DNA from 2 places in the Crossiella cryophila genome. Region 1 is predicted to be linked to the other one. Evidence: riboswitches for the same ligand, from Rfam matches in the RefSeq annotation. Region 1 holds a riboswitch; the other holds the start of a gene.
What was found. A riboswitch is a leader RNA that binds a small molecule or an ion and turns the genes downstream of it on or off. The one in region 1 is predicted to bind glycine.

Region 1 (4,070 bases):
CCCGAGCTGCTGGCCAGGGTGCAGGCACTCGGTCGGCGCAGCCAGCCCGCGCTGCCGCCGGTGCTGACCCGCAACGGCGTCCGGCTGGACGTGGCCAACCGCCTGGTCAGCCGGGACGGGCGGCGGGTCGACCTGTCCCCCAAGGAGTTCGCCGTGTTGTCGGTGCTGCTGCGCGCCCAGGGCGCGGTGGTCAGCTCGGAACGGCTGCTCGAACTGGCCTGGGACGAGCACGCCGACCCGTTCACCAACGCGGTCCGGGTGGCCATGTCCAAGCTGCGGGCCAAACTCGGCGAGCCGCCGGTGATCGAGACGGTGCCCGGTGCCGGCTACCGGATCTGACCGCAGGCCGACCCGGCTGACCGTCCGGGTCAAGCTGACCGCGCTCTACGGCGCGCTGTTCCTCGGCAGCGGCGCGGTGCTGCTCACCGTGATCTACCTGCTGGTACGCGACCAGCTCTCGTTCCGGCTCGGCACCGCGGTGGCCCGCACCATCCCGATGGAGGGATTGCAGGCCTCGACCGCGCTGCGCCAGACCCGGCCGGACGGCACGCTGGCCTTCCTCCCCGCCGCCGAGGTGACCAGGGCGGTGGAGGCCACCACCCTGGAGACCCTGCTGCTGATCTCCATCCTGTCGCTGATCGGGGTGGCCGCGGTGTCGGTGGCCGCCGGCTGGTGGCTCTCCGGCCGGGTGCTCCAGCCGCTGCACACCATCACCGCCACCGCGCAACGGCTCTCCTCCTCCAACCTGCACGAGCGGCTGGCGATCAAGGGCCCGCCGGATGAGCTGACCGAACTGGCCGAGACCTTCGACCGGATGCTGGACCGCCTCGAATCCTCCTTCGACAGCCAGCGCCGGTTCGTGGCCAACGCCTCGCACGAACTGCGCACGCCGCTGGCCGTGCAGCGGGCTGCGGTGCAGATCGGGCTGGCAGGCAACCCCACGCCGGAGAAGGCGGCCGAGATCCGCGAGCAGCTGCTCACCGCGAACCGGCGGATCGAACGGCTCATCGACGGCCTGCTGGTGCTCGCCCGCAGCGACCGCGGCCTGGCCAAACGCACCAGGGTGGAGATGCACACCGTGGTCACCGAGGCGGTCGAGCAGTACCGGGCCGAGGCCGCGCGGCGGGAGATCGAACTCCAGGTGCGGATCACCGAGGCGACCGTCTCCGGCGACCGGGTGCTGCTCACCCAGCTGGTCACCAACCTGGTCTCCAACGCGATCCGGCACAACCTGCCTGCCGGCGGCACGGTGTGGGTGCGCACGGACGTCTTCGGCGGCCTCACCGTGTCCAACACCGGCCCGAAGGTGCCGGTGAGTCAGATCCCACAGCTGTTCGAGCCGTTCCGGCGCGGCGAGGGCCGCACCGCCAAGGGCGAAGGCGCTGGCCTCGGCCTGTCCATCGTGGACTCGATCACCCGCGCGCACGGCGGCACGGTCAAGGCGGAGCCCCGGCCGGACGGCGGGCTGCGGGTCAAGGTCGAACTGCCCAGGGGTTGACAGACCCCTCGGCCGTCCCGGAAGGTTCGCGGCACAACCGCATATCGGCCGTTTGAGCTCGGGCGGGAGAGATCCCGGCACGAAGCACGCGCGGGACGCCGAAGGAGCAACCACTCCCCGGAAACTCTCAGGCAACGTCACCGTTCGAGCGAGGCGACTCTGGAAAGCAGGTGGGTTCGCCCACCTCACCCACGGTGCAACCCGCGTCCGCGCGGCGAAGCTCTCAGGTCCCATGACAGAGCGGGGAGGCTCAGCAGCGGTGTCCGCATGCCGGTGGACGCCTCGACCCCAGGAGCCTCCCGTGACCGCCGTCGGCCTGTCCCGCCGCAGCCCCCTGCACGCTCAGCACGTCGCGCTGGGCGCCCAGTTCACCGACTTCGCCGGGTGGTCGATGCCGCTGCGTTACGGCAGCGAGCTGGCCGAGCACAAGGTGGTGCGCGAGGCGGCCGGGCTCTTCGACCTCAGCCACATGGGCGAGATCGAGATCTCCGGGCCGGAAGCCGGCCGGGTGCTGGACTACGCGCTGGTCGGCGCGATCGGCTCACTGGCCATCGGCCGGGCCCGCTACACCATGCTCTGCCACACCAACGGCGGCGTGCTGGACGACCTGGTGGTCTACCGGCAGGCCGAGCGCAAGTTCCTGGTGGTGGCCAACGCATCCAACGCCGCGGTGGTGCGGGCGCTGCTGGGTGAGCGGGCACACGGGCTGAGCGCCGAGGTGATCGACCGCTCCGCCGAGACCGCGCTGATCGCGGTGCAGGGCCCGGTCGCCGCCGAGATCGTCACCGCGGTCACCGGCGAGGACCTCACCGGCCTGAAGTACTACGCCGGGCGCCCCGCGGTGATCGCCGGGCACCCCGTCTACCTGGCCCGCACCGGCTACACCGGCGAGGACGGGTTCGAGGTCTACGTGGCGGCCGAACTGGCCGAGGCGGTGTGGCGGCGGATCGCCGAGGCCGGTGAGCCGCTTGGCCTGCGCCCGGCCGGGCTGGCCTGCCGGGACACCCTCCGGCTGGAGGCGGGCATGGCGCTGTACGGCAACGAGCTGCACGTCGGACTGACCCCCTTCGACGCCGGGCTGGGCCGGGTGGTCCGCTTCGACAAGCTCGGCGACTTCGTCGGCCGCAGCGCGCTGGAAGCCCGTCAGCACACCACCCGCGCCCTGGTCGGGCTGGCAGGCAAGAGCCGCCGCAGCCCGCGGGCCGGTCAGCTGGTCAAGCTCGCCGACGGCACCGTGGTGGGCGAGATCACCAGCGGCGCGCCCTCCCCCACCCTGGGTCACCCGATCGCGATGGCCTACCTGGACCACGCGCACACCGCGGCGGGCACCGAGGTCGTGGTGGACGTGCGCGGTAACGCCGAACCGGCGGAAGTAGTCGCGCTGCCGTTCTACAAGCGCTCGCGCTGACCCCTCCCACCTGCACATACTTTCCCGAAAGGCTGTACAAGCGATGCCGGTTCCCCCCGAGCTGCACTACACCAAGGACCACGAGTGGATCACTGACGGTCCGGTCGCCACGGTCGGGATCACCGCCTACGCCGCCGAGGCACTGGGCGATGTGGTCTTCGTCCAGCTCCCGGAGGCGGGGGCGGTGGTGAGCGCCGGAGAGGCGTGCGGTGAGATCGAGTCGACGAAATCGGTCAGCGACCTGCTGGCCCCGGTCTCCGGCACGGTGACCGAGGTCAACCAGGCGGTGGCCGAGGATCCGGCGTTGCTGAACTCCGACCCGTTCGGAGCCGGGTGGCTGATCAGGATCAACCGCGCGGCCCCGGACGGGGAGCTGCTCACGCCGGATGAGTACGACGAGCTGACCGCAGGCTGAAAGGAAGACCCGATCATGTCCACTTTGGACACGCCGCTCGCGCAGATCGACCCGGAGATCGCCGAGGTGCTCGGCGCCGAACTCCGCCGCCAGCAGTCCACCCTGGAGATGATCGCCTCGGAGAACTTCGCCCCGGTGGGCGTGCTCGAGGCGCAGGGCTCGGTGCTGACCAACAAGTACGCCGAGGGCTACCCCGGCAGGCGCTACTACGGGGGCTGCGAGCACGTCGACGTCTCCGAGCGCCTGGCCATCCAGCGGGTCAAGGACCTCTTCGGCGCCGAGCACGCCAACGTGCAGCCGCACTCCGGCGCGCAGGCCAACGCCGCGGTCATGCACGCGCTGCTCACCCCCGGGGACAAGATCCTCGGCCTGGAGCTGGCGCACGGCGGGCACCTCACCCACGGCATGCGGATCAACTTCTCCGGCAAGCTCTACGACGTGGCCGCCTACCAGGTCCGCGAGGACACCGGCCTGATCGACATGGCCGAGGTGGAGCGCCTGGCCAAGGAGCACCAGCCGAAGATGATCGTGGCCGGCTGGTCGGCCTACCCGCGTCAGCTGGACTTCGCCGAGTTCCGCCGGATCGCCGATGAGGTGGGCGCCTACCTGATGGTGGACATGGCGCACTTCGCCGGGCTGGTCGCGGCCGGGCTGCACCCCAGCCCGGTGCCGCACGCGCACGTGGTCACCACCACCACGCACAAGACCCTGGGCGGACCGCGCGGCGGCACCATCCTGAGCACCCAGGA
Region 2 (4,070 bases), 1.8 Mb from region 1:
GTTGACGCCCAGGGCGCGGGCGTTGGCGACGATCTCGGCTGCCCTGCCGGGCACGTGCGCGAGCACGGTGTCGAAGTAGCGCTCGTGCTTCAGGTCGATGCCGCCTGCCCGCAGGCCGGCGCCGAGCACGGTGGCCAGGCGGTGCACCCGGGTGGCGATGCCGCGCAGGCCCTCGGGGCCGTGGTAGACCGCGTACATCGCGGCGATCACGGCCAGGAGCACCTGGGCGGTGCAGATGTTGCTGGTGGCCTTCTCCCGGCGGATGTGCTGCTCGCGGGTCTGCAGCGCGAGCCGGTAGGCGGGGTTGCCGTCGGCGTCCACGCTGACCCCGACCAGGCGGCCGGGCAGCTGGCGCTCGAGTCCGGCGCGCACCGCCATGTAGCCGGCGTGCGGGCCGCCGAAGCCCATCGGCACGCCGAAGCGCTGGGTGGTGCCGACCACGACGTCGGCGCCGAACTCGCCGGGCGGGACCAGCAGGGTCAGCGCGAGCAGGTCGGCGGCGACGGCGACCTGGGCACCGCGTTCGTGTGCCTGCTCGACCAGCGCGCGGTAGTCGCGGACCGCGCCGCCGGCGCCCGGGTAGGACAGCAGCACGCCGAAGAACTCGCCTTCGGGCAGGCCCTGGGTGAGGTCGGCGAGCACGATCTCGATGCCGAGCGGTTCGGCGCGGGTCTCGATGACGGCGATGGTCTGCGGCAGCGAGTCGGCGTCGACGACGAAGCGCGGCGACTTGGACTTGCCTGCCCGGCGCACCAGCGTCATGGCCTCGGCGGCGGCGGTGCCCTCGTCGAGCATGGAGGCGTTGGCGGTGTCCAGGCCGGTCAGGTCGGAGACCATGGTCTGGAAGTTGAGCAGGGCTTCGAGCCGGCCCTGGGAGATCTCCGGCTGGTACGGGGTGTACGCGGTGTACCAGGCGGGGCTTTCCAGGATGTTCCGCTTGATCACCGGCGGGGTCACGGTGCCGTAGTAGCCGAGCCCGATCATGGGGGCCTTGAGCGTGTTGCGGGCGGCCAGCGCGCGCAGTTCGGCCAGTGCCTCGGCCTCGGTGGCCGGGGCGGGCAGGGCCAGGGTCAGCTCACCCTCGCGGATCACCTGGGGCACCGCCCGCTGGGCGAGTTCCTCCAGCGAGCCGACCCCGATGACGTCGAGCATCCGGGCCAGTTCGGCGGGCCGCGGACCGACGTGCCGGTCGGCGAAGGGCGTGCCGTGCTCAAGCGCGGCCAACGGGATGCGATCGGGGTTCGGCTGGGTCATGCTCTCGCCTCCGGCGCCTAGGGGTGGGCATGCGGAACTGCCCTCCCCCTCTGTCCGTACCCGGTGTCCGGGCGCCTGAGAGCTTCACCCGGCCACGGCGGACCGGACTTGCACCGTCGGCGGGTCCGCGCGCACGGCGAGGACCGCTTTCCAGAGGCGTCTGCCCACACGGTCCGCTTGGCCTGAGAGGTTCCGGGGAGGAGTTGCTCCTTCGGCGCCGGACCGATGGCTCCGGTCCGGGCTCTCCCGCGTGGGGATCACGACTACGCGCGAATGTTACCCCGCCCGAGTTAACCGGAAGTTTCCGACGTGCCCAAGAACACCAGGTCACCAACGGTGGTCATGGACAGATACAGGTAGTGGTCGTGGTGGTACGCCGGGTGGTCGTGCTGGTGGTGCGCCGGCCGGTGCTGGTGGTCGGCCGGATGATGCTGGTGCGAGCGGTGGTGCGGGCGGTGGTGAGGGGTTCCTGGCTGACCACCCTGGTCGGACTCGGCGAGCTGCCGCCGGGTTCGATCACCGCTCTGGTCAGGAACACCCCGACCACCGCCGCCACCACCGCGCCGACGGCCCCGATGACCGCGGCGGAACGTTCGAAGGCCATGGCCCTCCCCCAATCCGGATACCTTGCGCACCAGCGAGGATGCGTCCGGTTCCGGATCGGGGGACTAGGTCGTTCAGGTCATCGGCGGTAACGATCGCGGATACCTGGAGCGCCGCTGGTCAGCCGCTGCTTGGCGGGCCGCAGTCGGCGGGCTGGCCGAGTGCGCCCTGGCGGCAGACCCGGTAGGCGGTGGGGGTGCTGAACCGGAACGCCTCGCGCACCTGTTCCCGGGAGGCGCCGCACTGGGTCTGGGAGATGTCGGTCCAGTTCGTGCCGGCGAATGCCTCCGCCCAGTAGCAGCTCAGCCTGGGCGCCCTGGTGTCGAAGACGCCGGAGACGGTGGTGACGCACGCCGGGTTGCACACGGTCTGCGCCGAGGCGGAGAGCTGGGCCCGGCCGTCGGGGTGGCTGACGCTGATCGAACCCAGCGGCGCGGCGGCGGTGGCGGGGCTGCCGTGGATGTCCCAGACCGGGGTGCGCACCTCGGGGCCGCAGTCCGGCCAGACACCGCGGCAGATCCGGTAGAAGCCGGGCGGGAAGGTGTGCCAGGACTGGGTGACCCGGCTCTTGTCCAGGCCGCACTGGGGTTCGGTGAACGGCAACCACAGCCCGCGCATCGAGCTTTCCAGGCGGTAGCACTCCTCCGGGGCGCCCGCGGTGACGAACACCCCGCGCACCGTGTCGGTACACCGGGGATCGCAGACCCTGGTGACCTGGGCGACGAAACCCGCCTGCTCGAATCGCAGGGTCATCGGTCTGGTGGCGCCCTCCGGACCGGCCGCCGCGGTCGCGGCCAGGCCGAAGGCCGCGGCCAGCACCGCGAGCAGCAGCAACACAACACGTCGAATCATGGCTGGTGAACCCCCTGATCACGGCCGCCCTGCGGCGGCCCGCGGTCAGTGTTGGGCACCGGGTGCGCCGGCAGAAGGGCGAGCGCGGTTTCCTGCCCCGGCGGTCGACCCGTTCGGAGCAGGGGCGGGGTTCAGCCGGTCTGCCGGTCCCGGCGCTTGCGGGAGAGTTCGTCGTCCTCGCCGGGCAGCAGCTCCACGCCGTCGGCGCGTTCGGCCGGGAACTCGTGGATGGTGCCGCTGATCTCGCGCATCGCCCCGCTGACGGCGATCCCGAACACGCCCTGCCCGCCCTGCAGCAGATCCACCACCTCCTCGGGGGAGGTGCACTCGTACACCGTGGTGCCGTCGCTGAACAGCGTGATCCGGGCCAGGTCGCGCACGCCGCGGCGGCGCAGGTGATCCACCGCGACCCGGATGTTCTGCAGTGAGACACCGGTGTCGAGCAGACGTTTGACCACCTTCAGGACCAGGATGTCCTTGAAGGAGTAGAGGCGCTGGCTCCCGGAGCCGTGGGCACTCCTTATGGTCGGCGAGACCAGTCCGGTGCGGGCCCAGTAGTCGAGCTGCCGGTAGGTGATCCCGGCGATCTGACAGGCGGCGGGCCCCCGGTAGCCGACCAGTTCGTCCGGCAACGACAGGTCCGGGAACAAGGCACCCTGCTCGGGCGCGCCTCGATCGCTGGGCGCTTCCTCGACCACGCGTGCCTCCCCTCGGCCGACCTTCCGGTCGGCAACGGCGACCGCACGCCCGTGCGAAGACTGGCGTGCCGGTCCTGAGCAGGCGGCCGGGAAGTGGATCAGCCCCGGCGCGATTGACTCGCCACCGACGGTAAGACGGCCCATCCCCCGGGTCAACGCGACGCGCGGGGAAGGCTCCCGCGTCCCGCCCAGACCTCGGGCCCGGTTCACTCTTCTGAACCGATCCGCGCCTTGTCACCTGGTCGGACGGTGACGAGCGGCCACGCATCCCAGCACAACCGCCACAAGATCACAGCTTGACCGCACGATCGTGTGCGGGACGAAGGTTGGTGATCACTGAATGAGTAAGGCCCGGCGACTCCGCTCACGCGGTGTCGCCGGGCCCTGGCAAAAGTCAGCGTTGTCTCTAGGTGTCCGCCCCGCGGAAGTCCTCCGGTGAGACGGAGTCGAGGAACTCGCGGAACTTCTCCACCTCGTCCTCCTGCTCGTCCGGGATGACCAGGCCCGCCTCGGCGAGCACGGACTCCTCGGCGTGGATGGGCACCCCGACCCGCAGCGCGAGGGCCACCGAGTCACTCGGCCGGGCCGAGACCCGCACATCCCCGTCGAAGACCAGCTCCGCGAAGAAGGTGCCCTCCTGCAGATCGGTGATCCGGACCTGTT

Region 2: another riboswitch for glycine. It lies ahead of gcvP (aminomethyl-transferring glycine dehydrogenase); the one in region 1 lies ahead of gcvT (glycine cleavage system aminomethyltransferase GcvT).

What each region holds. Positions count from the first base shown of each region.
Region 1 covers NZ_JACHMH010000001.1:2,360,069-2,364,138, reverse strand. Annotated here, with positions in the region: gene HNR67_RS11010 (response regulator transcription factor) at 1-339, shown strand, start outside; gene HNR67_RS11005 (sensor histidine kinase) at 320-1,498, shown strand; glycine riboswitch at 1,552-1,651, shown strand; glycine riboswitch at 1,652-1,747, shown strand; gene gcvT (glycine cleavage system aminomethyltransferase GcvT) at 1,815-2,906, shown strand; gene gcvH (glycine cleavage system protein GcvH) at 2,950-3,321, shown strand; gene glyA (serine hydroxymethyltransferase) at 3,337-4,070, shown strand, end outside.
Region 2 covers NZ_JACHMH010000001.1:4,152,618-4,156,687, reverse strand. Annotated here, with positions in the region: gene gcvP (aminomethyl-transferring glycine dehydrogenase) at 1-1,254, opposite strand, end outside; glycine riboswitch at 1,319-1,407, opposite strand; glycine riboswitch at 1,414-1,513, opposite strand; gene HNR67_RS18580 (hypothetical protein) at 1,595-1,858, opposite strand; gene HNR67_RS18575 (hypothetical protein) at 1,978-2,709, opposite strand; gene HNR67_RS18570 (MerR family transcriptional regulator) at 2,841-3,407, opposite strand; gene HNR67_RS18565 (bifunctional nuclease family protein) at 3,814-4,070, opposite strand, start outside.